2 regions of the Thauera sp. JM12B12 genome follow, and region 2 is predicted to be linked to the other one. Evidence: predicted binding sites of a transcription regulator. Region 2 holds the regulator's gene; the other holds the start of a gene.
The links. The regulator sigma-54, encoded in region 2, starts transcription at its own class of promoters, with help from an activator protein. The targets are predictions, from matches to a motif close to TGGCACGCTTNCTGCTNA.

Region 1 (13,911 bases), 930 kb from region 2:
CGGGGCGCTCGCGCACCGGCTCGAGTCCTTTCAGGACGCGGAAGGAGGATTCGTCGTACTGCTTGGGGGTGTCTTGCTTGCCAGCCATGCTGCAGGCCCGTCGGGTTTCACGAAGGCCGAGAGGATAGCAGAGGCGCGGGCGAAACTGAGGCTGGAACTGAATGGATGTTCAGTCAGGCGCTGCCGAGCATGCGCCCGCCACCCACGGCCCGTGTATGGCCTTCGGCGTCGTACAGGGGCGCCTGGTCCGCTGCCGAGAGCAGCACCGACAGCGCAGCCTGGTTGTGCGCCATGCGCTCGAGGATCAGCTTGCCGTTGATGGCATTGCGTTCGCTCGCCGTGCGTGCGAGGCCGAGCACTTCGTCCCAGCGCCCGAGCACGCGCGGCAGCCCGTCGAGCAGGCTGCGGATGCTCGCATCCGTGGTGACGAGCCCGAGCCGGCCGAGCAGTAGCGCGCGGTCGTCCGACAGGCGCTGCAGGCGGCGGTAGCGCTCGTTCTTGTCGGGGACGAGTGCGAGCAGGGCGTCGGTGTCACCGGAACTCAGGAGCGCCTCCTCCTGCTCGAGCAGGGCGATGAACTCCCTGAGCTGGATCGCCTCCGCCTCGATCAGCAGGGCGAGGCGCTGCTGATCGGCGGGCGTGGGTGCGGCGGGGCTGCGGTTCATCGCCTGGCGATGATCAGCGCTGGTTAGCCAGCATTTCGCGGACACTGGCGATCAGCCCATCGGCGATGCGACCGGCGTCCACCTTGAAATCGCCGTTGGCGATCGCCTGCTTGATCTCCTCGACGCGCTGCTTGTCCACGACCGGCGTCTGCGCGATGACCGTTTCGGCCTTCTGCAGGCTGGCCGACAGCGAAGAAAGCTGAACCTTCTCGCTACCGCCGGAGACTGTCGTGGCCGGACCTGCCGGGTTGCGCGGGCGGGCCTCGCCTGTGGCGCTGGGGGCAATCGATTTGCCCGTGCTTTCGATCTTCATGGCGCGGTTCCCATACAGAATGACTCTGACGTTCTTTTCGGCGTCGCGCGACAAAACTTTAGGGATTTATCGATGGGGCGCGCCGCGACCGCTCAGAACGCCACCTCCACGCTGCCGCCGGCCTGGGCGATGCCGGTGACCACCTGTCCGTTGGCAAGGCGCACGCGAACGCTCTCGCCCGGTGCGGCGTTGTTCATCGCGCGCCCTTCGCTTGCTACGCGGAAGCCAGGACCGCTGCTGACGACGGGCACCGTCTGGCCCTGACGTACCGCGTGCGGCACACGCAGCATGTCGCCGCGCAGCGGACTGCCAGCGGCGATCGCGATGCGGGTGTGGTGGCCCATCGCCTGCGTGCCGTCGGTGAGCAGGTTGTCGGGCAGGGCGGTGAGGTCGCCCCGGCGCTGGCCGAGGTCCGCGGGGCCGAGCACCTGCCCGGCACGCAGCGGGCGGGCGGCAACCAGGTAGTCCGCGACCACGGCCACCTGCGCCTGCAGGTAGGCCGTCCAGGTGACCGGCGAATCGCAGCGCACCCCGACACTGATCCGGCCCCAGGCCCGGGTGCCCGCAGGCAGGAAGGGCTCGATCGCCGCGCAGGCTGGCAACTGGTTGTTCGGATCGAGCGGACTGACCTGGATCGTCACTTCGCCCGGCAGCCCTGCGGCTTGCCGGTGCAGGAATTCGAGCACGCGGGCTTCGACCGCGCCGGACGGCTGTTGCGCGCCCGCGGGCACGGCGAGCAGGCCGAGTGCAGCGAGCAAGACGCCACGGGCGATCAAGCGAAGCGGACGGGGGGCGGTGGGGCGATCAGGTCGGCTGGGCATGGCCCGATTGCACCACGACGCCGGTCCGTGAGGCAACCGCGCATGCCCGCGGCGCGCCATCACCCGCGGCGAGCGGCAAGGCTTGCCGGGTGGTAGCGGCGAAATTGGCCGGTGTTTCCGCCGTTTATCGGCAAAAGAGGGCTGCCGCCTGCCGGCTAACATGGCTGGCATGGAAACTGCGACCGGAGCTTGCCGATCGCCTCGCCCAAGGAGTCAGCGCGATGAAGACCCTCTTCGACCGGAGCATCCAGTTCCACCAGACCGCCCTCAACCTGCAGGCCCATCGCCAGCAGTTGATCGCCTCCAACATCGCCAACGCCGACACACCCAATTACAAGGCCAGGGACGTGGACTTCCGGTCTGCGTTGCAGGGCGCGCTGAATACGGCCAGGGGCGGCGGCGTCGCGCTCGCCACGACCCGGCCCGGACACATTGCCGGCGGCAGCGCGCCGACGCTGGAGAGCCTGACCGGCTACCGGCCCGAGCTGCAGTCCGCGGTCGATGGCAACACCGTCAACATGGACGTCGAGCGCGCCAACTTCGCCGAGAACGCGCTGCACTACGAGGCCAGCGTCACCTTCATCAACGGCATGCTGCGCTCGATGAACACCGCGATCACCGGCCAGTAAGGGGAATCACCATGAGCATGCTCAACGTCTTCCAGATCGCCGGCTCCGCGCTCAATGCGCAGTCGCTGCGGCTCAACACCACGGCCTCGAACCTCGCCAACGCCGACAGCGTGACGGCCGAGGACGGTCAGCCCTACCGCGCGAAGCAGGTGGTGTTCTCGGCGCAGCCGGTCGCAGGCCCCGCTGCCGTGGGCGTGCAGGTGGCCGGCGTCGTGGAGAGTACCGCGCCGCTGCGGCTGGTGTATGAACCGAACAACCCCGCTGCCAACGCCGATGGCTACGTCGAGATGCCCAACGTCAACGTCGTCGAGGAGATGGTGAACATGATCTCCGCCTCGCGTTCGTACCAGAACAACGCCGAGGTGATGAACACGGCACGGACCTTGCTTCAGCGTACCTTGCAGATTGGCCAGTCGTGATCACCCGTCGGTGATCGAAGGCCGGCCGTGACGCGGAGACCGCCGCGAGCAGGAGAGAGGAATGAGCACCGTATCGAACGCCCAGAGCACCGCAGCCAGCGTGCTTGCCAACATCAACACCCGCGAGAAGAAGGCCGACGCGGCCGCCTCCGAGGACATGAACGCGCGCTTCCTGACGCTGCTCACCACGCAGCTCCGGAACCAGGACCCGCTCAACCCGATGGAGAACGCCGAGGTCACCTCGCAGCTCGCGCAGATGAGCACGGTCGATGGCATCGAGCGCCTGAACAAGATGTTCCAGTCCTTCGTCGACAGCCAGAACGCCAACGACTCGATGCAGGCTGCGGCGCTGGTCGGGCGCGGCGTGCTGGTCGAAGGGCGGAAGCTCGCGCTGACCGAGTCGGGCGCGATCGGGGGCTTCGAACTCGACACCGCGGCCGACAAGGTGGTGCTGTCGATCAAGGACGCCTCCGGGCTGGAGGTGAAGCAGATCCAGCTCGACGATGTCGCCGCCGGCAGCCAGAACTTCGTCTGGGATGGCACCGCCAACGATGGCTCGCGCGCCGCAGACGGCGTCTACACCCTGGAGCTGAGCGCGACCCTGGAGGGCGAGAAGGTCACCGGCCGCACCCTCGAGTTCGGCCCGGTCACCAGCGTGATCCGTGGCGCCGCCGGCACCGACTTCCAGGTCGGCTCGCTCGGCATCTTCAAGTACGACGACATCAAGCAGATCCTCTGATCCGGAGCCCCGATCATGTCTTTCCAGCAAGGTTTGAGTGGCCTCAACGTTTCCTCCAAGGCCCTGGACATCATCTCGAACAACGTCGCCAATACGAACACCGTGGGCTTCAAGAGCGGCGGGGCGATCTTCGGGGACGTCTATGCGGCGTCGCTGACCGGGTCGGTCTCCGGCACGCAGGTCGGCGCCGGCAGCACGCTCGGCGCGGTCCGACAGTCCTTCACCCAGGGCAATCTCACCACCACCAACAATCCGCTCGATCTGGCGATCAATGGCGACGGCTTCTTCATCATCGGTCGTGCGGATGGTCCGAACGTCTACACGCGCAACGGGCAGTTCGAGCTCGACAAGGACGGCTTCATCATCACGCCGACCGGCGAGAAGCTGATGGGTTTCCAGAGTCCGGCGGCGGTCGGGCAGTTGCCCAGCCCGGTCGGCGGCCTCAAGGAGGTCCAGATTCCGATCATCGGCTCCCTGCCGCAGACCACGAGCAGGATCGACGTCGGTGGAAACCTGGACGCGAACTCACTGAGTCCGGCCGAGGCCTACTCCGCGCTGCTTGGCAATACCTTCGAATTCCCCCGGCCGCTCGGCGTGCCGGCCAGCGACGCCTGGCGCGATGCACGCACCTACAACTTCTCGACCTCGATCGAGGTGTTCGACAGCCTCGGAAAGTCGCACGAATTCTCCTTCTACTTCGTGAAGGAGAACGTGAGCCAGGGTGGCGCCCAGAACACCTGGAACGTGTTCACCAGCGTCGATGGGGACTATCCGCTGGGGGTCGATCCCCTGACCGGTGCCGTGTCCGACCCCAGTGTCCTCTGGACCCTGACCTTCAACGAGAACGGTACGATCCAGACGCCGATCGTCGGCCCCAGCGCCACATCCCCGATCAACGTTCCCGCGGCCTATACGCCGGGCGCGTCCCCGATCAGCTTCTACACGGACTTCAGCAGCATGCGTCAGATCGGGGGGCCCTACCTGATCACCGAGCTCACGCAGAACGGTTACACCGGCGGCGAACTGGCGGGTGTGTCCGTCGGTCGCGATGGCGTCCTTACCGGGCGCTACACCAACGGCGAGACGGTCGCGCTCGCTCAGCTCGCCATCCAGACCTTCCGCAATCCCAACGCGCTGAACTCGATCGGCAACAACTACTGGGAGGCGACGCTCGACTCCGGCCTCACCGCCCCGACCAAGCCCGGCGAGGGCGTGGCGGGCGTGATCTCCTCCGGCATGGTGGAGGACGCCAACGTCGAGCTCACCCAGGAGCTGGTGCAGATGATCATCCAGCAGCGCAACTACCAGGCCAACGCGCAATCCATCAAGGCGCAGGACCAGATCCTGCAGACCCTGGTGAACCTGCGCTGAGCCTGAACCGTCGATAACGCAAGAGGCCAGCGATGGACCGCCTGATCTACACCGCGATGACCGGCGCCAAGGGCACCATGGACCAGCAGGCGGCGGTCGCGCACAACCTCGCCAACGTCAATTCCACCGGCTTCCGCGCCGAGCTGCACAAGCTGCGCGCGGTCGAGGTGCAGACCGAGGCGTTGCGCACGCGCGCGTTCACGGTCGACGCCAGTATCGCCAACGACTTCACCGAAGGGCCCCTCCAGTTCACCGGCCGCCCTTACGACGTCGCGCTTGCCGGCAAGGGCTGGCTTGCGGTGCAGATGCCCGACGGCACCGAGGCCTACACCCGCAACGGCAGCCTGGACGTGAGCGCCAACGGCGTGCTGCAGACCCGCGACGGCAGGCCGGTCCTGGGCGACGGCGGGCCGATCACGCTGCCGCCCGACACCGAAATCACGATCGGCGCCGACGGTTCGGTGTCCGCCTCGCAGCCCGACCAGCCCGGCGTGGTCAACGTCGTCGCCCAGCTCAAGCTGGTCAACCCGCCCGAAGCAGACCTGGTACGCGGCGACGATGGACTGTTCCGGGTGCAGGGCGGGGCGCCGGCGCCGGCCGATCCCGGCGTGCGCGTCGCCGGGGGCTACCTCGAGGGCAGCAACGTCAATGTCGTCGATCAGATGGTGCAGATGATCTCCCTCGCTCGTCAGTTCGAGATGCAGACGCGCATGCTGTCCACCGCCGAGCAGAACGATCGCGCCGCCGCCCAGGTGCTCGCGCCGCGCTGATCGCGCCTGAGCGTCGGTCTCAGAGGATGGATTAGCACGGTTTTTGCGTTGCTTATCGCGGGATGCTCGGTGACGGCGCAGGCCTAAACTGATTCCATCGAAAAATCGGCAAACCGGCAGCAATACGGCAAGAAATCGCCGGCAAATCCTGCCGCACCGGCAACGCACGGCAAAGGAAACCATCATGATCCGCTCACTGTGGACCGCCCGTACCGGGCTGGATGCCCAGCAAACCTCGCTGGACGTGATCTCCAACAACCTGGCCAACGTCTCCACCAACGGCTTCAAGCGCCAGCGCGCGATCTTCGAGGACCTGCTGTACCAGACCATCCGCCAGCCCGGCGCGCAGTCGACGCAACAGACGCAGATCTCCAGCGGCTTGCAGATCGGCACCGGCGTCAAGCCCGTGGCCACCGAGCGCATCTTCACCCAGGGCACGCTGCAGCAGACCGGCGGTTCGCTCGACGTCGCGGTGCAGGGCAACGGCTTCTTCCAGATCGCGATGCCCGACGGCACCACCGCCTATACCCGCGACGGCGCCTTCCAGCTCGACAGCCAGGGCAACGTGGTCACCGCCAGCGGCTATACGCTCGCCGACAACATCAACATTCCGGCCGACGCGCTGTCGGTGACGATCGGCAAGGACGGCACGGTGAGCGTGCTGCAGGCCGGCGGGGTGGCGCCGGTCGAGATCGGCGCCGTCCAGCTCGCCACCTTCGTCAATCCGGGCGGCCTGCAGGCAGCGGGCGAGAACCTGTTCTACGAGACCGCCTCCAGCGGCGTGGCCACGCCCACCCAGCCCGGCACCAACGGCGCCGGCGTGCTCAACCAGGGCTACGTCGAGGTCTCCAACGTCAACGTCGCCGAAGAGCTGGTGAGCATGATCGTCACCCAGCGCGCCTACGAGCTCAACTCGCGCGCCATCTCGACCTCCGACCAGATGCTCGGCCGGCTGACCCAGCTCTGAGAACCGCCGTGATGATGCGTTCCTCCGTACTTTCGCTCGCTGCGCTGCTCCTCGCCTCGGGCTGCGCGTCGATCTACCCGACCCCGCCGACCGCGGTGCATCAGCCGATGACGGCGCGCCCGGAGGCTCGCGCGCAGGCCTTGCCCGCTACCGGTGCCATCTACCAGGCGGCCCAGGCCCGGCCGCTGTTCGAGGACCGGCGCGCGCGCCAGGTGGGCGACACCATCACCATCAACCTCGTCGAGCGCAACACCGCGCAGAAGAGCGCCAACGCCAACGCCACCCGCAACGGCAGCATGACGGCCGGCATCGGGCCGATCAGCCGCCTGCCGCTGCGCGGCCTCAACGGCCTGGAGCTCGAGGCCGATGCGGAGTCGGATTTCGCCGGCAAGGGCGCAGCCGCGGCCAACAACGCCTTCAACGGCACGATCACCGTCACCGTGATCGACGTCTATCCCAACGGCAACCTGCTGGTGTCGGGCGAGAAGATGGTGGCGATCAACCAGGGCAACGAATTCATCCGCTTCTCGGGCGTGATCAACCCCAACAACGTCACCGCCGCCAACACCGTGCAGTCCACCCAGGTCGCCGACGCGCGCATCGAATACCGCGGCAGCGGCTTCATCGATGAATCCAACACCATGGGCTGGCTGCAGCGCTTCTTCGTCGCCATCATGCCGTTCTGAGGAGCCGCACCATGTCGTACCTCGTCTCCTTGCTGTTACGTGCCGCGGTGGCCTTCATCGCGGCCAGCATCTTCTACACCGGCGCCTCGCAGGCCGCAGCCGAGCGCATCAAGGACCTCGCCTCGGTCGCCGGCGTGCGCGACAACCAGCTCGTCGGCTACGGTCTGGTCGTGGGTCTCGACGGCTCGGGCGACCAGACCACGCAGACGCCCTTCACCGTGCAGAGCATCATCAACATGCTCGGCAACATGGGCGTGACCCTGCCGCCGGGCACCAACCTGCAGCTGAAGAACGTCGCCGCGGTGATGGTCACGGCGACCCTGCCGCCGTTTGCGCGCCCCGGGCAGCAGGTCGATGTCACCGTGTCCTCGATCGGCAACGCCAAGAGCCTGCGCGGTGGCACGCTGGTGATGACGCCGCTCAAGGGTGCCGACGGCCAGGTGTACGCGATCGCCCAGGGCAACATGGCGGTGGGCGGCGCGGGCGCGCAGGGCGGCGGCGCCTCGCAGGTCATCAACCATCTCTCCGCAGGCCGTATCCCCGGTGGCGCCACCGTCGAGCGCGGCGTGCCGACTGCGCTCGGCGAGGGCGATACCGTCACGTTCGAACTCAACGACAGCGACTTCGGTACCGCACGCCGGGTGGTGGATGCGATCAACATCGCCTACCCGGGCGCCGCGCGCGCGCTCGACGGGCGCAGCATCCAGGTGCGCGCGCCGGCCGACTCGAGCGCACGCGTCGCCTTCCTGGGGCAGCTCGAGAACCTCGAGGTCACGCCCGTGCAACAGGCGGCCAAGGTCATCGTCAATTCGCGCACCGGCTCGGTGGTCATGAACCAGCGCGTCACGCTGCAGAACGTGGCGGTCGCGCACGGCAACCTCACCGTCACCGTCAACACCGAGGCCCAGGTCAGCCAGCCCGCGCCGCTCTCGCGCGGCCAGACAGTCGTCACCCAGACCGGCCAGGTGGACATCGCCCAGGACGGTGGGGCCTTGTTCAATCTGCGCGGCGGCACCAACCTCGCCGACGTGGTCAAGGCGCTCAATGCGCTCGGCGCCAAGCCGATGGACCTCGTCAGCATCCTGCAGGCGATGAAGGCCGCCGGCGCGCTGCGCGCCGAGCTCGAGGTGATCTGAGGGCGCAGCCATGAACGCCGGCTTCCAGCTCAACGCCTTCGACCCCAACTCGCTCGGCGATCTCAAGCGCCTGGCGCGCACCGACGGTGAGTCCGATGCCGCCTTGCGGGCCGCGGCCAAGCAGTTCGAGGCGCTGTTCCTGCAGATGGTCATGAAGTCCATGCGCGACGCGACGCCGGCGAGCAGCCTGATGGACAGCGAGCAGACCAAGATGTACCAGAGCCTGCTCGACCAGCAGATGGCGCTGAACATGTCTCAGGCCAGAGGCACCGGCCTGTCCGAGGTCATCTTTCGCCAGCTCGGCGGCAAGACCGGGCCTGCGGGGGCCGGATCGTCCGTCGACGGCCAGGCGGCCGAGGCTGCGGGCGGCGTAGGGGACAATGGCATCGCCCGTGCCGGCAACAATGGCTTCGATCTCGCCAACGTCGTCCGCCGACCGGCAATTCCTGCCGTCCGCGCGCGTGAGCTGGAAGCTTCTGCCGCTGCCGACCTTGCCGGTTTGCCGGAAGCGGCACGCGTGCCGGGCATGGGCGCGGGGGTTGGGGCGGGGCGTTTCTCCGCGGCCTCGATCTACGAGAAGGCGGCGCTCGAGGCCCGGCTCAACGCGGCCGTGCGCAGCGCACGCGACGCCACCGGCGCGGTCTCGCAATCGGCCAGGGATTTCGTCGCCGAGGTGTGGCCGCATGCGGTGGAGGCCAGCCGCAAGACCGGCGTCCCGCCGCAGTTCATGGTTGCGCAAGCCGCGCTCGAGACCGGTTGGGGGCAGAAACAGTTGCGCCATGCCGACGGCAGCCCGAGCCACAACCTCTTCAACATCAAGGCCGGCAGCGCCTGGACCGGTCGCACCGTGGCGCGTGACGTCGTCGAGTACGCCAACGGCCAGGCCTACACCGAGGCCTCGCGTTTTCGCGCCTATGGTTCGTATGCCGAGTCCTTCCGCGACTACGCCAACCTGATCTCACGCAGCCCGCGCTACGCCGACGTGCTCGGGCAGACCGATCCGGCCGCGTTCGCGCGCAGCCTTCAGGACGCGGGCTACGCCACCGATCCGATGTACGCCGACAAGCTCACCCGCATCATCGGCGGCAATACCTTGCGCAATGCGCTCGCGATGGCGGGCTGATCGCGCGGCTGACGGGGGCTGGCAGGGATCTTGCATGTAAGGCCTGAAACCAGCGCATCAGGGAAACAACATGTCGTCCTTGCTCAACATCGGGCTCACCGGCCTGAATGCCTCGCAGGCCTACCTCAACACCACGAGCCACAACATCGCCAACGCGGCGACGCCGGGCTATCACCGCCAGAGCGTCACCCAGGAGGCGCGTGATCCGCAGTACTTCGGCGGCGCCTTCTTCGGCACCGGCACGCAGATCACCGGCGTCAAGCGCGCCTACAGCGAGCTGCTCGAGACCCAGGTGTTGAGCGCCGACAACCGGCGCGCGGAATATGCGGCATACAACCGCTTCATCTCCCAGGTCGACAACGTGCTCGCGGATTCCGACACCGGCCTCACCCCGGCGCTCAACGAGTTCTTCGGTGCGCTGCAGAGCGTGTCGTCCAACCCGACCAACGTTGCCGCGCGGCAGGCGCTGATTTCCTCCGGCGAGACGCTGGTCGCACGCTTCCAGACCCTCGATGCGCGCATCGGCGAGATTGCCCAGGGCGTCGAGACCGACATCGCGACGACGATGGTCAGCATCAACGGCTACGCGGCCGCGATCGCCGAGCTGAACCAGCGTATCGCCGTGTCGCAGAGCAGCGCGGGCGGCGGGGCGGCCAACGACCTGCTCGACCAGCGCGACCAGGCGATCGCCGAGCTCAACAAGCTGGTGAAGGTCAATGCGGTCCCGCAGCGCGATGGCTCGCTGTCGATCTTCATCGGTTCGGGGCAAGCGCTGGTGCTGGGCACCACGGCCAAGGAGCTGTCGATGGGCGACACGCTCGACGAGAACGGCCGGCCGATGGTACTGATCAGCGGCTCCGGCGGCAGCAAGATACCGCTGGCCGAGAATCTGATCACCGGCGGCGAGCTTGGCGGCCTGCTCGCGGTGCGCCGTGATGGCATGGAGCCGGCGCAACGCAGCCTGGGACTGATCGCCACCACGCTGGCGACTGCCTTCAACGAGCAGCACAAGCTGGGCATCGACCTCGATGGGGAACTCGGCCGCAACTTCTTCTCTCTCGGCCAACCACGCGTGGAGCCTGGCTCCAGCGGCGTGGGGGTCCGGATCGATCCGGCGGAACTGGCCGCGCTCACCGGGAGCGATTACGAGATTCGCAACGATGCAGGCAGCTATTCAATCACCGACATCGGCAGCGGGGATACGCGTCCGCTCACCGTTAATGGGGCGGGTGAAGCCACCTTCGGCGGTTTGAGCTTGAGTGGGCTCGGTGGTGTGGCGGCAGGCCAGCGCGTATTCGTCTATCCGACACGCTACGCCGCCTCGAGCATCGCGATGGCGGTCACGGATCCGCGCGATGTCGCTGCGGCCGCGCCGGTCAGCGTTAGCGTTGCCGAGGGCAATGCGGGTTCCGCGCGTGTCTCCGACGTTCGCGTGACGAATGTTGACGGCATGGCGGAGCTCAGCGGAGCGCTCAAGGACTTTTCCATTCCGATGACGTTCTCGGAGGCTGGAGGTGTATTTACGCTCGGAACTGTCGCGCCGTACTCCTTCGTTGGAGATGCGACTTACCAGCCCGCGACGGAAGGCGGTGGAAAGGTGTTCACGCTCAGGGACAACACCCTTGGGTTCGCCTTTGAATTCAAGCTTTCCGGGACACCTGCCGTTACAGACAGCATCACGTTTGCCGACAACGCGGGGGGCATCGCCGACAACCGCAATGCGGCGCTGCTCGGCGCGCTACAGACCGAGAAGTTGATGTTCGGTGCCGGCACAACAGGAACCCCCACGGCCACGCTCAACAACGCCTATGCTCAGATGGTGGCCAAGATTGGCAGCAAGACGCGAGAGGTGCAGGCGGGCGAGCGCACGCAGGGCTCGTTGCTGGCGCAGGCTACGGCGGCGCGGGATTCGGTATCGGGTGTGAACCTGGACGAGGAGGCCGCCAACCTGGTCCGATTCCAGCAGACCTACCAGGCGGCGGGACGGGTGATGTCGGTGGCGCAGCGCCTGTTCGACGAGATGCTGGCGATCGGCCGCTGAGGGAGAACGCATCATGCGTGTATCGACCAACATGATTTACGACCAGGGCGTGCGCGCCCTGCAGATGCAGTCCGCAGCACTGCTCTACACGGGGCAGCAGATCGCCACCGGGCGCAAGATCCTCACGCCGGCCGACGACCCGGTGGCCTCGGCACGCGCGCTCGACGTCACCCAGTCGCGCAGCGTCAACCAGCAGTTCGCCACCAACCAGGGCTACGCCGAAGACGCGCTCAAGCTGGTCGAGGGGCAGCTGGTGGGTGCAGGCGAGATCATCCAGTACGCGCGCGAAAGGGCGTTGGCGGCGGGTAATCCCGCGCTGTCGGATTCGGACCGCAAGTCGATTGCCACCGATCTTCGCGCGCAGTTTGACGCGATGCTCGCCATCGCGAACACGCGTGACGCCAACGGTGACTACCTGTTCGCTGGCTACAAGTCGAATACTGTGCCTTTTGCCGGGCTTTCGGTGACACCGGCTGACCCAGCGAAACCCGTCTTCGATAGCGCCAAATACGAAGGAGATCAGGGTACGCGGACCATGCAGGTATCGTCATCGCGCTTCATGCCGGTGAGCTTCGGTGGTGAGACGGTGTTCGGAGGCGAGAACGACAGCGTATTCAAGGTGCTCGGCGAGTTTGTCAGTGCGCTGGAGGCTGGTGGTGCGGTGAGCGGCGCTGTGAGTGATGCGCTGGACGGTCTGGATGCAAGCCTCGACCGCGTCCTGACCACGCGCGCACAGATTGGCTCGCAACTCGTCGAGGTCGAGCAGCTCGGCTTCATCGGCAGCGACCTCGACCTGCAGTACGCCACTACGCTGTCGAACCTGCAGGACCTCGACTACAACGAGGCCATCTCCCGCCTGACCCAGCAGCAGACTTACCTGCAGGCCGCGCAGCAGTCCTTCCTGAAGACGACGGGCCTGTCGCTCTTCAACTACCTGAGCTGAGCCATGCGTCGCGCTGCGCTTGCCGTTTCCACTGCCGTGGCGCTGCTTGCCGGCTGCGCCACGGACGGGGAGGGGCCGCGCGTGGGCGAACGTGCGGTCAAGCTTTCCGCGCCGGTCGCACTGGCGGCGGGCATCGTGTGGATGGCGAGCGAGCTCGAATACCTCGATCCGGAGTACCTCGCCGGCGCGCTCGTCGCCTACGCCATCTACGATCCGCTGGCGCCGACCTGGCGGATCGACGTCAGCCGCACGGGCGAGGACCGTGTGCGCATGGATCTGCGCATGAAGGCGCTGGCCAGCGGCGGCGAGGGCGAGGCGCGCCAGGTGTTCCTGCGCAATGCACGCCAGGTGGTGGAGGCGGGCGGCTTCGCCGGTTTCGACGTCGTCCGCTACGAGGAAGGCATCGAATCGACGCGGCCCTTCGCGCGCCGATTCGCGAGCGGGGAGATCCGCCTCGTGCGTTCGCGGACCTTTCCCGAGCTATAGCGGCAGGGTGGCGGCGCGGGCACTGGCCCGCCTCAGCCCGGCGGCAGCGGGGCGAGCGCATCGAGCAGCACGCCGATGCTGTCGAAGCCGCGGTCGAACAGGCTCTGCAGCACCGGCGCGAAGTTGGTCATGATCAGCAGCACGCCGATGAAGCCGGCGGTGAGCGTGATCGGGAAACCCACCGCGAACAGGTTGAGCTGCGGCGCCGCGCGCGTGAGCACGCCGAGCGCGATGTTGGCCACCAGCAGCATGGCGATGATCGGCATCGACAGCAGCAGTCCGGCCGCGAACACGGTGATGCCCGCGCGCGCGATGAAGCCCCAGCCGCCGGCGTTGAGCGGGGCCGTCGTCACCGGTAGCCATTCGAAGCTGCGCACGACGACGTCGATCATCAGCAGATGCCCGTTCACCGCCAGGAAGAGCAGGGTGGCGAGCAGGTTCAGGAAGTCCGACAGTACCGCCGTCTGGCCGCCGGCGTCGGGGTCGAAGAAGATCGCGAACGACAGGCCCATCTGCATGCCGATCAGGGCGCCGGCCATGTCCACCGCGGCGAACACGATGCGCATCATGAAGCCGATGGCGATGCCGATGAAGATCTGCTGCACGAAGATCGCCAAGCCGAGTCCGCCGCCCGGCGGCACCTGCGGCATCGGTGGCATGACCGGCAGCACGGCGATCGCCACGCCCATGCCGATGGCAAGGCGCACGCGCACCGAGACGCCACGGTTGGAAAACACCGGCGCCGACGAGAACAGCCCGAGCAGGCGCGCGAGCGGGAACATCAGCGCAGCGATCCAGGCAT
Region 2 (15,792 bases):
GGCGGGGTTCTTCTCGGCGAGGTACTCGCCGATGGCGAGCGAATCCCATACCGCGAGGCCGTGGTCGATGAGGCAGGGCACCTTGCCCGAGGGCGAGTGCGACAGGATGCGCTCGCGGCTGCCGGGGATGAACAGCGGAATGCGGATTTCCTCGAAGTGGAAGCCGCCCTCGCGCGCAGCCAGCCAGGCGCGCAGGGACCAGGACGAGTAGTTCTTGTTGCCGATGATGAGCTTCATCGTGTGCTCCGGGTCACGTGGTTGGGAGGTTCAGCGCCGCGCCTGGCGGCGGAAGGGGTAGTAGAAGGCGCGCGGGCCGGCCTCGCCGAGCCAGGCGGGGGCGACCGCCTCGAGCGCGGTGGGGGGCATGCCGAAGGGCAGGGGCGTGCCGCTGGCGACATTGTCCACGCGCATCGAGCGCACGTTGTCACGGCTCATCAGGGGCTGCGGGGCAAGCTCCATCAGGCGGGCCTGCAGCATGCCGATGCCCTCGGGCAGGGCGATCACCGGGCGCGGCTTGCCGACCAGGGACGAGACGTACTCCACGAGCTGGCGCAGCGTGTAGACCGTGGGGCCGGCAAGCTCGAAGGTCTGACCGGCCGCCTCGCTGCGGATCAGGCTCTGCCACGCCGCCTCGGCGACGTCTTCCACATACACCGGCTGAAAACGGCAGCTGGCGCCGGCGAGCGGCAGCACCGGGAACAGGCGCGCGAGGTCGGCGAACAGATTCAGGAAGCTGTCCCCGCGACCGAAGACGACCGAGGGGCGCAGGATGGTCCAGTCGATCTCCGGGCCGGCGGCGCGGATCGCGACCTCGCCGGCGGCCTTGGAGCGCTGATATTCGGAGGGGGCGTCGGCACCGGCGCCGAGGGCGCTGATGTGCACCAGGCGCGCCACGCCGGCCGTCCGGCAGGCGGCGACGATCTTCTGCGGCAGCTCGACGTGGGCGCGGGCGAAGTCCGGACCGAAGGGCGAACCCGGGCGCGAGTGCAGCACGCCGACGGTGTTGATGACCGCGTCCGCGTCCTCGAACAGCCGGGTGAGCGCCGACGGATCATGCACGTCGGTCTCCACGACGTCGACGTTCGGGAGCAGCAGCACGTGGCCGGCGCGGCTGCGGCGGCGGGTCGGGATGAGCACCTTGACGCCTGCTTCGCACAGGCGGTTGGCGATGGCGCTGCCGATAAAGCCGGAGCCGCCGACGATGACGACGCGTTTCGGATTCATGTATGGACTCTTGGCGGGTGATTGATGGTTTTGTGAAGCGTCCAGCCCGTGAGCTTACTCGCTGGCAGGCGTCGGCGCGATCGTGCCGAGCCGCGCCTTGAGCGACTGCGGCCGCTTTTCCAGCATCGCCGAGTAGATGACCGCGTTGGCGAGCACCTTCTTGACGTAGTCGCGGGTTTCGTCGAAAGGGATGGTCTCGGTGTAGATCGCCCCTTCGAGCGGCTGCAGGTCGCGCCAGCGCTTGGCGCGTCCGGGTCCGGCGTTGTAGCCGGCGCTTGCCAGCACCGGGTGCGCGTCGAGGTCTTCCATAATGATGCGCATGTAGCTGGTGCCGAGCAGCACGTTGGTATCGGGGTCGTTCAGCAGGCCGTCGTGGTAGCCGGACAGGCCGATCCTGTTGGCCACCCACTTGCCGGTGGCCGGCATCACCTGCATCAGGCCGCGCGCGCCCACGCTCGAACGCGCGGGGATCACGAAGCGGCTCTCCTGACGCATCAGGCCATACACCCAGCCCAGGTCCAGCCCTTGCGCGCGCACCTGGGGTTCGATGCGATCGCGGTAGGGGGTCAGGAAGCGCAGCTCGAAGTTGCTGCGCGGGTTGGCGAGCTCGGCCGTATTGATGGCGCGGTCGTAGAGCTCGTGGCGCAGCGCGAGGTGGGCGGCACCGATGCGGAACTGTTCGTCGCGCTCGCGTACGCCCCACACCCATTCGCGCAGCGCCTCGGTGCGCAGGTCGAGCTGGTAGAGCGCGAGCGCACGGCGCAGGCTGGGATCGCGCTCGGCTTCGTCGAGCTTGGCGCGCGGCAGCGGCGGGGTGGCCGGCGGCGGCATGAAGGGCTGGCCGAGCTCCTCGGCGGCGAGCATGCCGTAGAAATGCGCCTCGCCGGCGATGCGCACGAACAGGGAATCGGCGGCGTCGCGATTGCCGGCGGCGGCATCGGCGCGGCCAAGCCAGTAGATCCACTCCGGCTGCTCGCGCTCGTCGGCGGGCAGGGCCGCGATCGCGTTGCGCACCTCGCGCCAGTCCCGTGCGCGCAGTGCCGCGCGCACCCGCCAGGCGCGCTGCTGCGCGGTCATCTCGATGTCGCCGGCGGCCGCATAGAGGGCGCCCGCCTCGGGCAGGCGGTCGATGGCCGCATGCATCGCCATCACCAGATTGGCGTAGCTGCGCTCGTCGGCAGTCAGGCGGTCCTGGATGCGCAGCAGGCGCAGGCGCGCAGCCGGGATGTCCTCGCGTGCGAGGCGGGCCAGGGCGACGAGGGCGAGCTCGCGGCCGGCGCGGGTCACGGCGAAATTGGGCGGCAGGCGGTCGAGCCAGGGGGCCGGGGAGCGGATCGCCTGATCGAGATCGGCCTGGCTGGGCGCGCTCCCCGCCGGGAGCATGGACAGGCTGGCGAGCGCGGCGGCGGGGCTGCGCGTATCGACCTGACGGCGGATGCGCTGCCACACCTGGTCCTCGCTGACCTGCCCGCTGCTCACCGCGCTGCGCAGTGCGAGGTCGCAGGCGGCGTGGGCCTCGGTGAGGCCGGCCCACTGTTGGGCGACCTCGTCGAGCGCGCTGCGGTCGCCGCTGAGGATGCGCGCCGTCCACGCGGAGCAGCGCAGCTCGCCGTCGGGGTTCCGCAGGGCGGGGTAGAGGCGCAGGAAACCGGGCCAGTCGCCATCCTCGGCCATGCGGCGCAGCCAGTCGGCGCGCAGGCGCTCGGCGAGATTGCTGCCGGCTTCCTCGGCAAGAAAGGCTTCGAGCGCGGCGACCGGAACGGGCTCGGGGCGGGCGAGCAGGTTGACGAGCAGCCAGTAGCGCGGATACGGATCGAGAACGTGGTCCTCGCGCACCGCGGCGAGGCGCTCGAGCGTGGCGCGGTCGCCCTTGCGCAGGGCCTCGCGGGCGGTGACGATACGGTCGGCGCCGGTTTCGCTGCCGAGCTGTGCGGATACGCCCGCGGGAAGCAGTAATGTTGCAGCGAACAATGCTGCCCCGAATGCCTTTCTCATGCCTGATGACGCCTCCATTGCGGGCCTACCATACCACAAGCCATGACCGCATTTTCCCCACCCGAGCCCGACTATGCTGCAAAGCGCAAACAACTCCGCGAGCACGCCCTCAAGCTTCGCCAGGCCGTCCCTGCCCAGCGTCGCGAGGCGCTGACCGAGCGCCTCGTCGCGCATCTCGACGGTCTCGTCGAGACGCTCGCACCGCGCTCGATCGGGTTCTGCTGGCCCTATCGCGCCGAGCCGGACCTGCGCGCATGGGTGGCGGACTGGCTCGCTGCCGACGGCGGGCGCGTGGCTGCCCTGCCGGTCGTCTTGGAGCGACACGCGCCGATGGTGTTCCGGCGCTGGCGGCCCGGCGTGCCGATGCCGCTCGACCGCCACGGCATCCCGCATCCGGCCGAAGGCGAGCCGGTCAGTCCCGAGGTGCTGCTGATCCCGCTCAACGCCTTCGATCCGCGCGGCTATCGCATCGGCTATGGCGGTGGCTACTTCGACCGCACGCTGGCGTGCATGCAGACGATCGCGGTGGGGGTGGGCTTCGAGATCGGGCGGGTGCCGGACACCCACCCGCAGCGGTACGACCGCCCGATGCAGTGGGTGGTCACGGAAGCCGGCGTGATGCAGCCGCGCGCGTGACTGCGCGCCACGCGTGAATCAGCTGCCGGACAGGAACAGGCGATAGGCGGGGTTGTCGCCCTCGGCGACGTATTCGTAGCCGAGGCGCTGCAGGAAATCGTCGAATGCCACCTTGTCAGCGGGCGGTACCTGCATGCCCACCAGCACGCGGCCGAAGTCCGAACCGTGGTTGCGGTAATGGAACAGCGAGATGTTCCAGTCCGAGCGCAGGTTGGAGAGGAAATTCATCAGCGCGCCGGGGCGCTCCGGGAACACGAAGCGATACACCACCTCGTTCTCCGCCTGCGGCGCGCGCCCGCCCACCATGTAGCGCACGTGGGTCTTGGCGAGCTCGTCGTCGGTGAGGTCGAGGGCGGGCAGTTCGTGGCGCTCGAGCATCTCGACCAGGCGGGCGACCTCGTTGCGGTTGTGGACGGTCACGCCGACGAAGATGTGGGCCTGATGCGGGTCGGCGTAGCGGTAATTGAACTCGGTGATGTTGCGGTTGCCGAGTACGCTGATGAACTTCTTGAACGAGCCCGGCTTCTCCGGGATGGTGACCGCCAGCACGGCCTCGCGCTGCTCGCCGAGCTCGGCGCGCTCGGCGACGAAGCGCAGGCGGTCGAAGTTCATGTTCGCGCCCGAGGCCACCGCCACCAGGTTCTTGTCGCGCAGCTTGTTGCGGCGCACGTACTCCTTGGCGCCGGCCACGGCGAGCGCGCCGGCGGGCTCGAGGATGGAGCGCGTGTCCTCGAACACGTCCTTGATCGCCGCACAGATGGCGTCGTTGTCGACCACGATCATCTCGTCGACATACTGCTGGCAGAGGCGGAAGGTTTCGGCGCCGACCTCCTTCACCGCCGCGCCGTCGGCGAAGATTCCCACCTGATCCAGGCTGACCCGCCGGCCCTGGGCGAGCGACTGGGTCATGGCGTCGGCGTCGACCGCCTCGACGCCGATGATCTTCGTCTCCGGTCGCAGGCGCTTGATGTAGGCCGCCACGCCCGCGATCAGCCCGCCGCCGCCGACGCAGCAGAACACGGCATGGATCGGCTTGGGATGCGCGCGCAGGATCTCCATGCCCACGGTGCCCTGGCCGGCGATCACGTCGGGGTCGTCGAAGGGGTGGACGAAGGTGAGCTTCTCGGCCTTCTCCAGCTCGAGCGCGTGGGCGTAGGCGTCCGAATAGGACTCGCCGGCGAGCACGACCTCGCCGCCGCGCGCCTTCACGGCGTCGATCTTGATTGCCGGCGTGGTGCTCGGCATCACGATCACCGCACGCACGCCCAGCTTGGCCGCCGACAGCGCCACACCCTGGGCGTGATTGCCGGCCGAGGCGCAGATCACGCCGCGCTTGAGCGCCTGGGGCGAGAGCTTGGCCATCTTGTTGTAGGCGCCGCGGATCTTGAAGCTGAACACCGGCTGCATGTCCTCGCGCTTGAGGAAGATGCGGTTGTGGGCACGGGCCGAGAGATTGGCCGCGAAGTCGAGCGGCGTCTCGATCGCGACGTCGTACACCTGTGCGTTGAGGATGCGTTCCAGGTAATCCGTGGGGGAGATCATGGCCGGCCAGTGCGCTGCTGTAAAGCGGTCGACGGTAACAGCCGCGGCCGGCGAGCCGCAAGTGCGCTGCCGCTCGGTAACAGCCCCGCGGACGCGGCGCGTTCAGGCGGCGCTGTCGTCCTCGGCCTTGCGCAGCGCGCGCATCTGGCGCTCGATGAACTCCTGCGTGGAGTCGATGCCGCGCAGTTGCAGGATGGTCGACCGTACCGCGGCCTCGAGCAGGACCGCCAGGTTGCGTCCGGCGGCGACCGGCAGCACCACGCGCGCGATGCTCACGCCGAGGATGTCCTGCGTCTCCTGCTGCAGTGGCAGCCGGCAGGGATCGTCCGGGCCGGGCTGGCGGCGGTCCAGATGGCAGATCAGGCGCAGGCGCATCTTCCTCCTGCATGCGGTCTCGCCGAAGATGGTGCGGATGTTGAGCAGGCCGAGGCCGCGCACCTCGATGAAGTCCTGCAGCATCTCGGGGCAGCGCCCTTCGAGCACGGTGGGGGCGACGCGCGAAAACTCCACGACGTCGTCGGCGACCAGTCCATGGCCGCGCGAGATGAGCTCCAGGCCGAGCTCGGACTTGCCTGCACCCGAGTCACCGGTTATCAGCACGCCGACGCCGAGCACGTCCATGAACACGCCGTGCAGGGACACCTTCTCGGCGAGTTCGCGCGACACGTACAGGCGCAGCTGGTCGATGACGCTGGCCGAAGGGTGGCGGGCGGTGAACAGCGCCACGTCGTGCGCCTCGCAGATGCCGTGGATGATGTTTGGCACCTCGCAGCCATCGGCGACGATGATCGCGGGCGGGCGGGCGGAGAGGATCTCGTTGAGGTGGCGTGCCACCTTCTCGTTGGACTGACGTTGCGCCCACGCCAGCTCTGCGGTGCCGAGCACCTGCAGGCGGGTGGGGTGAATCAGGTTGAGGTGGCCGACGAGGTCGGCCGGCCAGATGCGCTCCTCGCCGACCGACAGCCGCGCGTCGAGGCGGCCGCTGACGTGGCTGAGGCTCAGGCTGTCGCGGTGCGCCTCATACAGCCGCGCTACGCTGGTTTGCCGCATCGGCGTCCCACTTGAGGAACATCTGGTGGATGTGGGCGCTGTCGGGTGCGCTCTGCAGGGCTTCGCGGAACTCGCGATCACTGAACATCTGTGCCAGCTCCGACAGGAGCTGCAGATGCGTCTCGTTGGCCTGCTCGGGGACGAGGAGTACGAAGAGCATGCTCACCGGCCGCCCGTCGGGGGCGTCGAACTGCACCGGGGTCGCCAGGCGCAGGAACGCACCGGCGGCCTCCTTCAGGCCCTTGATCCGCCCGTGCGGGATCGCGATGCCCTGGCCCAGACCGGTCGAGCCAAGCCGCTCGCGGGTGAACAGGCTGTCGAACACGGTGCTGCGGGCGATGCCCTGGTTGTTCTCGAACAGCAGGCCAGCCTGCTCGAAGACGCGCTTCTTGCTGCTCGCGTCGAGATCGACCACCACATTGGACAGTGGCAGGAGTTGGGATATGAGGCTCATTCGCAGGTTGGCTCGCGCAACGCCCGGGATTTCGGGACTGCCGCGCAGGGCGGGCAGACGGTCCGGGGCGAGTGGAGATCGCGTCGTGAAAACGCGCGCATTATAACCACACCCCGGACGTGGGGCTGCAACGCAGGCGTCAGGCTTCGGGGGTCTGGTGCTTCAGCGTCTCGTGGTTGTGGTCGGACTGCTTCTGCTTGTACTTCTGCACCTGGCGGTCGAGCTTGTCCGTCATCGCGTCGATGGCGGCATAGAGATCGGCGTCGTCGCTCTCGACGAAGAGGTCCTTGCCGCGCACGTGGAGGGTGACTTCGGCCTTCTGCTTGAGCTTCTCGACCGAGAGGATCACGGAGACGCTGGTGACGTTGTCGAAGTGACGAATGACGCGGTCGAGCTTGGTGGTCACGTAGTCGCGGATGGCGGGGGTGACTTCCACGTGGCGCCCGGTGATGTTGAGATTCATGGTAACTCCTGTTGTTGTCAGATGGATTTGCGCAGACTGACCGGCGGGATATTGAGGGACTCGCGGTATTTGGCGATCGTCCGCCGCGCGACCACGATACCCTGCTGGCCCAAAACTTCCGCAATCTTGGCGTCGGACAGCGGCTTCTTGCTGTCTTCGGCATCCACCAGCTGGCGGATCAGCGCCCGAATCGCCGTCGAGGATGCAGCTCCACCGGTGTCGGTGGCGACATGACTGCCGAAGAAATACTTGAGTTCGAACACGCCACGCGGGGTCGCCATGTACTTCTGCGTGGTGACGCGCGAGACGGTGGATTCATGCAGCTCGAGCTGGTCCGCGATCTCCCGGAGGGTGAGTGGCCGCATCGCCACGTCCCCATGATCGAAGAACTGCCGTTGCTGGTCAACGATGGCCTGGGATACGCGCAGGATGGTGTCGAAACGCTGCTGCACGTTCTTGATCAGCCAGCGTGCCTCCTGCAGCTGGCCGCCGAGTCCGCCGCCCTGGCCGCGGTTCTGCTGCAGCAGGCTGGCGTACAGGCGGTTGATGCGCAGGCGCGGCATGGCGTCGTGGTTGAGCGTGACCGTCCACCGCCCGCGCAGCTTGCGCACGACGACGTCGGGCAGCACGTAGCGCGTCTCGGTGTTCGAGTAGCGCGAGCCGGGGTGGGGGTCGAGGCTGCAGATCAGCGCCTGCGCGGCACGCAGGGCGTCGTCGTCGCAGCCGGTGAGCTTCTTGATGCGGGCGAAGTTGCGGTCGGCGAGAAGCTCGAGGTGCCGCGTGGCGATGTCGAGGGCGAGCGCGCGGATCGGCGAGTCGGGCAGCGTGCGCAGCTGCAGCGCCAGGCATTCCTGCGGGCTGCGGGCGCCGATGCCGGCGGGCTCGAGGTTGTGCACGTGGTGGAGGGCGATGGTGAGCTCGTCGAGATCGACCTCGGACTCGGGCGGCAGCAGTTGGAGCAGGTCCTCGAGCGGCTGGTGCAGGTAGCCGTCGTCATCGAGTGCCTCGATCAGGAAGCGCACCAGGGCGCGGTCGCGGTCGCTGAGCGGCGACAGCGCCACCTGCTGGTCGAGGTGTTCGCGCAGGGATGTGCTCGCGGCCTGCAGATCCTGGTAGTCGACATCGTCGTCGTCGCTCTCGCTGCGGCTGGATGCGCCGGTGCCGACGTTGGACCAGTCGATGCCTTCGTCCTCGCTGCTGCCCTCGCCGCCCTCGCGCGACGCGCTGTCGGCCGGGGGCGATTCGGCGGCGCTCTCGCTGCTCGACTCGCGTTCGGACGAGGGTGTGGGGGGCGGGCTCGGAGCGAAGTCCGCGCCGTCGCCGTCCTCGCGTTCGAGCATCGGGTTCTCGAGCAGGATGCGCTCGATCTCCTGGTTGAGCTCGATCGTCGACAGCTGCAGCAGCTTGATCGACTGCTGCAGCTGCGGGGTCAGCGTGAGGTGCTGGGAGAGCTTGAGCTGGAGACTGGGCTTCATCGCGTCGGTCCGCTGCGTGCGCTCACAGGCGGAAGTGCTCGCCGAGATAGACCTGGCGCACGCGCTCGTTGTCGATGATCTCGGTGGGCTGGCCGCTGGCGAGCACGCGGCCTTCGCTGATGATGTAGGCGCGATCGCAGATGCCGAGCGTCTCGCGCACGTTGTGGTCGGTGATCAGCACGCCGATGCCGCGCTCCTTGAGGAAGCGGATGATCTTCTGGATGTCGATCACCGCGATCGGATCCACGCCGGCGAAGGGCTCGTCGAGCAGGATCAGGCGCGGGTCGGTGGCCAGCGCGCGCGCGATCTCGCAGCGCCGGCGTTCACCGCCGGAGAGCGAGATCGCGGTGTTGTTGCGCAGGTGGTGGATGCCGAGTTCGTGCAGCAGTTCGTCGAGGCGCTCGCCCACCTGGCGCTTCTCCAGGTTCTGCAGCTCGAGCACGGCCTGGATGTTCTCGGCCACCGTCAGCTTGCGGAACACGCTCATTTCCTGCGGCAGGTAGGACAGGCCGAGTCGCGCGCGAGCGTGGATCGGCAGGTGGGTGAGGTCCTTGCCGTCGAGGGTGATCTGGCCGCCGTCGGCGCGCACCAGGCCGACGATCATGTAGAAGCAGGTGGTCTTGCCGGCACCGTTGGGACCGAGCAGGCCGACCACCTCGCCGGAGCCGACCTCGAAGCCGACGTCGTGCACGACGGTGCGCGCCTTGTAGCGCTTTTGCAGGCCGGCGACCTTAAGCAGACTCATCGTAGGGCTCTTTCAGCAGCTTGCGGATCAGGTCGGGCGCGAAGCCGCGGGTTTGCAGGAAGCGCGCCTGGCGAGCCCATTCGCGGGCGTCGGCGGGCGGTTCGGTGAAGCGGCTGCGCAACACGGTGCGGGCACGCTCCGCTTCCGATTCTACGCACTCGCCAGCGAGCGCCGCGTCGATCAGGTCACGCTCGATGCCGCGCCGGGCGAGCTCGCTGCGCAGCCGGCTGGTGCCGAAGCGCGCCGCCTTGCCGCGCACGAAGGCCTCGGCATAGCGGCTGTCGGACTGCAGGCCGAGTTCGCCCATGCGTTCGATGACCGCCTCTATCTCGTCGGCGTCGCCATGGGCGGCGAGCTTCCTCGCCAGCTCGGCCCGCGAGTGGTCACGCCGGGCGAGGTGGCGGAGGGCGCGTTCGCGCAGGCTGGGCTCGCCCATGCTCGACGCGCGGCAGTCAGGCCTCGGCCGGCGCCGGCGCAGCCGGCGTGGCCGGGGGCATTTCGGGCAGGCCGACGGCAACGCGGACCTTGTTCTCGATCTCGCGCGCCAGTGCCGGATTGTTGCGCAGGAACTCGCGCGAGTTGTCCTTGCCCTGGCCGATCTTGTCGCCCTGGTAGGCGTACCAGGCTCCGGACTTGTCGACGATCTTGTGCTCGACGCCGAGGTCGATGATCTCGCCCTCGCGCGAGATGCCCTCGCCGTAGAGGATGTCGAAGTGCGCCTCCTTGAACGGCGGCGACACCTTGTTCTTGACCACCTTGACGCGGGTCTCGGAGCCGACCACCTCGTCGCCCTTCTTGATCGTGCCGGTGCGGCGGATGTCCATGCGCACCGAGGCGTAGAACTTGAGCGCGTTGCCGCCGGTGGTCGTCTCGGGGCTGCCGAACATCACGCCGATCTTCATGCGGATCTGGTTGATGAAGATGACCAGCGTGTTGGTGCGCTTGATGTTCGCGGTGAGCTTGCGCAGTGCCTGCGACATCAGGCGCGCCTGCAGGCCGGGGAGCTGGTCGCCCATCTCGCCTTCGATTTCGGCCTTGGGCGTGAGCGCGGCGACCGAGTCGACCACCACGATGTCCACCCCGCCCGAGCGCACCAGCATGTCGGCGATCTCGAGCGCCTGTTCGCCGGTGTCGGGCTGCGAGATCAGCAGGTCCTCGATGTCCACCCCGAGCTTTTCGGCGTAGCCGACGTCGAGCGCGTGCTCGGCGTCGATGAAGGCCGCGGTGCCGCCCATCTTCTGCATCTCGGCGATGACCTGCAGGGTGAGCGTGGTCTTGCCGGAGGATTCCGGGCCGTAGATCTCGACCACGCGACCGCGCGGCAGGCCGCCGAGGCCGAGCGCGATGTCGAGCCCGAGCGAGCCGGTGGAGACGGTCTGGATGTCGCGCTCGACGTTGCCGTCGCCCATGCGCATGATCGAACCCTTGCCGAACTGCTTTTCGATCTGCGAGAGCGCAGCGGCGAGGGCCTTGGCCTTGTTGTCGTCCATGGAAATGCGTCCTGTAAGTTGAGCCGATTATGGCACAAAGATTGCAGGCGTGCGGGCCTGCCTCGTGCATGGCGCCAGTCTAAGGCCTGTATGAAAGAACAGGCAAAGATTTTTCGCGCCGCGCTTCCGCGGGCGCGCGCCAGTGCCGCGTGGTTATGCCAAAAGAATAGCTGCCGCGCAAGCGCGGGAGCGCCGTCAGCGCTGCTGCGCGGCCAGCTGGAGGATGCCGTCGAGCGCGCGGATGACCGTCTGCCGACGCACCGCGGCGCGGTCGCCGGGAAACCGTGCGGTGATGGTCCGGGTAGGCTGGCCGTGGACGGCCCAGCCGATGCAGACCATGCCGACCGGCTTGGTCGCGGTGCCGCCGCTCGGGCCGGCGACGCCCGAGACCGCCACGGCGCACTGCGCGAGGCTGCGGGCCAGGGCGCCCTCGGCCATCTCGCGCACGGTCGCCTCGCTGACCGCGCCATGGGTGGCGAGCGTCGCGGTCGCCACCCCGAGCATGTCCGCCTTGGCCTCGTTGGAGTAGGTGACGAAGCCGCGGTCGAACCAGGCCGAGCTGCCGCTTACCGCGGTGATCGCTTCGGCGATCCAGCCGCCGGTGCACGACTCGGCGGTGGCGAGCCGCCAGCCACGTGTTGCCAGGGCGGTGCCGACCCGGGCGGCGAGGATGTCGAGTTCGGTGTCGGTCATCGGTTCAGACTCCGATCAGACTGACCAGGATGGCGAGCGCGAGCAGGGTATAGCCGGCCGCGACGAGGTCGTCGAACATCACGCCGAAGCCGCCCTTGAAGCTGCGGTCGGCCCAGCGCACCGGCGGCGGCTTGACGATGTCGAAGAAGCGGAACAGCGCCACTGCCGTCGCCTGCCAGAGCACGGTCTTGGGGGCGAACAGGAGCACCAGCCAGGTTGCGACCATCTCGTCCCAGACGATGCCGCCATGGTCGGGCACGCCGAGCGCGCGGCCGGTGCGCTCGGCGGCGAGCACACCGGCGACGAAGAGGCTGACGAGCAGGGCGAGGAACACGAACTCCGACAGCGGCGTGCGGATCAGCGGGTACAGCGCCCATGCCAGCAGCGTGCCCATCGTGCCCGGCGCCCATGGCGACAGCCCGGACCCGAAGCCGAGCGAGATGAAGTGGGCGGGGTGACTCATCATCAGGCGGAGGGTGGGGCGCATGGTGGTATCGGGGGTCGTATGCGGGAGGCGGTCGCCGCCCAGGCGGGGTGCCGAGCGTGTGCGTGTCAGCAGAAGTGATCGTAGCCCGTGCGGGCGCTGCGTACGAGCGTGCCGTCGGCCTCGTGCAGCCGGAGCTCACCCGCCTCGGCGGTCAGCTCGCCGATGCGGTGCAGTGCCAGCCCGAGGCGCAGGGCGAGCGCCTCCACCTCGGCGCGGCATGCGGCCGGCGCGGTGAACAGCAGTTCGTAGTCGTCACCGCCGCCGAGCAGGCTGCGCCGGGCGAGCGCAGGGTCGGCTCCGGTGGCGACCAGCGCAGGCAGTGGTAGCGCGGCCACGTCGATGCGGGCGCCCGTGCCCGAGGCCTCCAGGATGTGGCCGAGATCGCCGAGCAGGCCGTCGGAGACGTCCAGCATCGCGGAGGCCAGCCCGCGCAGCGCCAGGCCCAGCGCGACACGCGGCTGCGGGCGCTGCAGCGCGGCGATGCAGGTCGCGTGACCCGCTGGCGACAAGGCGGTCTCGCCCCGGAGCGCGGCGAGGCCGAGCGCGGCCCGGCCGGGTTGCCCCGATACCCACAGGTCGTCGCCGGGGCGCCCGCCCGCACGCGTGATCGCTGCGCCCTGCGGAACTTCGCCGAGCAGGGTCACCGACAGCGTGAGCGGCCCGCGCGTGGTGTCACCGCCGGCGAGGTCGATGTCGTGCGCGCCGGCGCAGGCGAAGAAGCCGCGCGCGAAGGCGGCGATCCAGGCTTCGTCCGCGACCGGGAGCGCGAGCGCGAGGAAGGCCCAGCGCGGACGTGCGCCCATCGCAGCGAGGTCGGAGACGTTGACGGCGAGCGTCTTCCAGCCGAGGTCCTCGGGGTCGGTGTCGGCGAAGAAATGGGTGCCGGCCACCAGCATGTCGGTCGTCACCGCGAGCTGCGAGCCGGGCTGGGCGCGCAGCAGCGCGGCGTCGTCGCCGACGGCGAGGTCGGTGTGGCGGGGGGCGCGGGTGAAGTGGCGCCGGATCAGGTCGAACTCGGAGGGCATTGCGAGGTGCGGCGCCGGGAGCGGGGGCCGGAGTGGGGACGGGCGCCTAGCTTACCGCACACGCGGCAGCGCACGGATCGTCCATGCACGCGTAGCGGGGCGATCGCGGCGAGCGGCGCCGCACCGCATGGCAGCGGGCTGGCCCGCGAAAGTGCTGGCTCCGGTCTGCATTCGCGGACAAGCCCGCTCCCACAAGGAACCTGCCCGCAGCGGTTCAGGATGCACCATTCGCGGGCAGGCCCCTCCTGCAAAGCCTGCCTGAAGCGGTTCAGGGGGCTCCATGCGCGAGCAGGTCCGCCCACGTCATCCGTAGGCAGCTCTTGCGCAGACGCGGCTCAGCGCCGCCCGGCGAGCCTGTTCTTGAGCGCGTCCCAGTCGACCGCGTCGAGCGTGTTCTTCACCAGCAGTCCGAGCTCGGTGTCGCCTTCCATGCGCAGGCGGCGGCTGAAGAACAGTGTGTCGGGGTCCTCCTCGCGCAGCGCCAGCGCGATGAAGTCGCGGGTGGTGGCGGAGATGACGAGGTCGGGCTTCGTGCCCGTGGGCGGGCTGGCGCGGCGGAAGCCCGTCTCGGTGAGGCTGAAGTCGAGCGTCAGTCCGGCATCGAGCACGCGCATCTGCAGGTGGCGTCCGCTCAGCGGCTCGAGGGTGTCGCGCGGCAGGATGCGGCCCAGCGCGAGGTTGAGCGCGAGCGTCAGGGCATGGGTGGGCGGCTGCTGCGGCAGGCGGGCGACGAGCCTGGCCAGCGCCGCGGGCACGGTGAAGTCGGGAACGCGGAAGGCCTCCAGGCGTTCGCCGATGCGCTGGCGCAGGCTGCCGGGGAGCAGCGCGGCGGGCAGGGGCGGACGGGGGAGCGAGGGCAGGGCGGGCATGTTCGGTCTCCGAAAGCGGGGCAGGGAGGGCAGCGAGATCCCTTATGTGGGAGCAACTCTCTGCGGGAGCGGGCTTGCCGGCGAATGTCGCAAGATCAAGCGCCGCTTTCGCGGCCAAGGCCGCTCCCACGCGGCGGGGTGGCGCGATGCCGGTGTGGGAGCGGGCTTGCCCGCGAACTGGCGACGACCCCGCGCGCCATTCGCGGCCAGGTCCGCTCCCACGGTTCAGGCGGCGATGTACTGCTCGACGCCGGCACGACCGTGCCAGAAGCCGTTGCACGGCGCCTCGACCATCAGCGGGCGGCTGGCGGCGAGTGCGGCAGCCGGTGCCTGATGGCCGTCGAGCGCAGCGCGGAAGAGCTCGATGATGGCGCGGGTGTGCGCGCCCTGCGGGCTGATGCGCAGCACCTCCGCGCTCTTCTGTACCGCGGGCAGGTCGCCGAGCAGGTTGTGCACCCGCGCCGACTGGGTCTGCACGCCGTTCAGGGTCAGGAAGGGCTCGCCCTCGCGGGTGCGCAGCGTGATGCCGTCCATGATCGACAGGCAGCGGAACTCGCAGGTGTCCTTCTGCAGGTTGAAATGGCGGGCGGTGAAGCAGCGCGCCGAGTGCGCCAGCGGCAGGCGGCCGTAGGCGAAGACCTCGGTCTCGACCGGCGCCGGCAGCGCGGCGCGCACCTCGGCCAGTGCCGCGCCCGCGAGCTCGGGGGCGACCGCCCAGCGCGTGGCGCCAGCGTCGATCATCAGCTGCAGCGTGCTCGGGTTGAAGAGGTTCAGCGTCGGGCCGGCGACCCAGTTCCTGACGCCGGCCTCGGCGAGCAGGCGCACGGCACCCATGTCGTTGGCCTCGACGCGGAAGCCGGGCTCGCCCTCGGCGCTCTGGCGCACGATGCGGCGCATCACCTTGAGGTCGGATTCGGATTCGATCAGGCCCTGGGTGCTGATCACCACTTCCTTGCCGGCGGCGGCGAGCACCTCGCCGACCTCGAGCCAGTCCTCGAGGCGCAGTTCGTGGCGGCGCGAGCACACCGTCTCGCCGAGATAGACGGTGTCGAGCGGCGCGTCGGCCATGTCGGCGTAGAAGTCGAGCACGCTCTGGTGGGGCCAGTAGTAGAGCAGGGGGCCGAGGGCGATTTTCATGGGGGCGGTTCTCATCTCAATGGCATGTCGCCACGGTGCCGCTGCGCGCATCGGGGGCGCGTCGAGCGGGCGCGGCGATCGGGTTGTGCACGGCAGGCTGGGGCGTGATCGAGCAGTCGCTCACTTCCACGGCCGGTAGTAGGCGCCCAGCGTGTGGCTCTGGCCTTCGGAGACCTTGTTGAGCTCGGCCATCCACGCCGGCAGCACGGCAAAGCCTTCGGCGCCGCCGGCCTTGAGCTTGTCGAGCGCGGCGCGCCACACCTTGGTGACCTGGGCGACGTAGGCCGGGCTGCGCTGGCGGCCCTCGATCTTGATCGCGCGGATGCCGATGCGGGCGAGCTCGGGGAGCAGCTCGAGGGTGTTGAGGCTGGTGGGTTCCTCGAGCGCGTAGTAGGTCTCGTCGTTGACCTCGAAGCGGCCCTTGCACAGCGTCGGGTAGCCAGCGCGCTCGCCGTCGGCGAAGCGGTCGATGAGGATGCCGTTCAGCCGCGTCTCCATGCCGCGCGG

Region 1: flgG (flagellar basal-body rod protein FlgG) is a predicted target of sigma-54. The motif match lies at 5,760-5,777, and genes of this name have one in related genera.

What each region holds. Positions count from the first base shown of each region.
Region 1 covers NZ_CP154859.1:1,566,708-1,580,618, forward strand. The annotation lists gene AAG895_RS06990 (DNA topoisomerase IV subunit B) at 1-88, opposite strand, end outside; gene AAG895_RS06995 (flagellar protein FlgN) at 174-665, opposite strand; gene flgM (flagellar biosynthesis anti-sigma factor FlgM) at 679-978, opposite strand; gene flgA (flagellar basal body P-ring formation chaperone FlgA) at 1,071-1,799, opposite strand; gene flgB (flagellar basal body rod protein FlgB) at 2,021-2,428, shown strand; gene flgC (flagellar basal body rod protein FlgC) at 2,440-2,847, shown strand; gene AAG895_RS07020 (flagellar hook assembly protein FlgD) at 2,909-3,586, shown strand; gene flgE (flagellar hook protein FlgE) at 3,602-4,957, shown strand; gene flgF (flagellar basal-body rod protein FlgF) at 4,990-5,727, shown strand; gene flgG (flagellar basal-body rod protein FlgG) at 5,912-6,694, shown strand; gene AAG895_RS07040 (flagellar basal body L-ring protein FlgH) at 6,709-7,380, shown strand; gene AAG895_RS07045 (flagellar basal body P-ring protein FlgI) at 7,392-8,516, shown strand; gene flgJ (flagellar assembly peptidoglycan hydrolase FlgJ) at 8,527-9,639, shown strand; gene flgK (flagellar hook-associated protein FlgK) at 9,710-11,680, shown strand; gene flgL (flagellar hook-associated protein FlgL) at 11,694-12,623, shown strand; gene AAG895_RS07065 (hypothetical protein) at 12,627-13,109, shown strand; gene fliR (flagellar biosynthetic protein FliR) at 13,142-13,911, opposite strand, start outside.
Region 2 covers NZ_CP154859.1:638,916-654,707, forward strand. The annotation lists gene AAG895_RS02800 (glutathione S-transferase family protein) at 1-237, opposite strand, end outside; gene AAG895_RS02805 (complex I NDUFA9 subunit family protein) at 268-1,224, opposite strand; gene AAG895_RS02810 (transglycosylase SLT domain-containing protein) at 1,279-3,219, opposite strand; gene AAG895_RS02815 (5-formyltetrahydrofolate cyclo-ligase) at 3,262-3,855, shown strand; gene ilvA (threonine ammonia-lyase, biosynthetic) at 3,874-5,397, opposite strand; gene hprK (HPr(Ser) kinase/phosphatase) at 5,500-6,447, opposite strand; gene ptsN (PTS IIA-like nitrogen regulatory protein PtsN) at 6,416-6,901, opposite strand; gene raiA (ribosome-associated translation inhibitor RaiA) at 7,041-7,364, opposite strand; gene AAG895_RS02840 (RNA polymerase factor sigma-54) at 7,382-8,839, opposite strand; gene lptB (LPS export ABC transporter ATP-binding protein) at 8,862-9,584, opposite strand; gene recX (recombination regulator RecX) at 9,571-10,020, opposite strand; gene recA (recombinase RecA) at 10,037-11,074, opposite strand; gene AAG895_RS02860 (nicotinamide-nucleotide amidohydrolase family protein) at 11,270-11,767, opposite strand; gene AAG895_RS02865 (phosphatidylglycerophosphatase A) at 11,772-12,254, opposite strand; gene thiL (thiamine-phosphate kinase) at 12,320-13,279, opposite strand; gene AAG895_RS02875 (SCP2 sterol-binding domain-containing protein) at 13,615-14,148, opposite strand; gene AAG895_RS02880 (U32 family peptidase) at 14,374-15,285, opposite strand; gene AAG895_RS02885 (peptidase U32 family protein) at 15,406-15,792, opposite strand, start outside.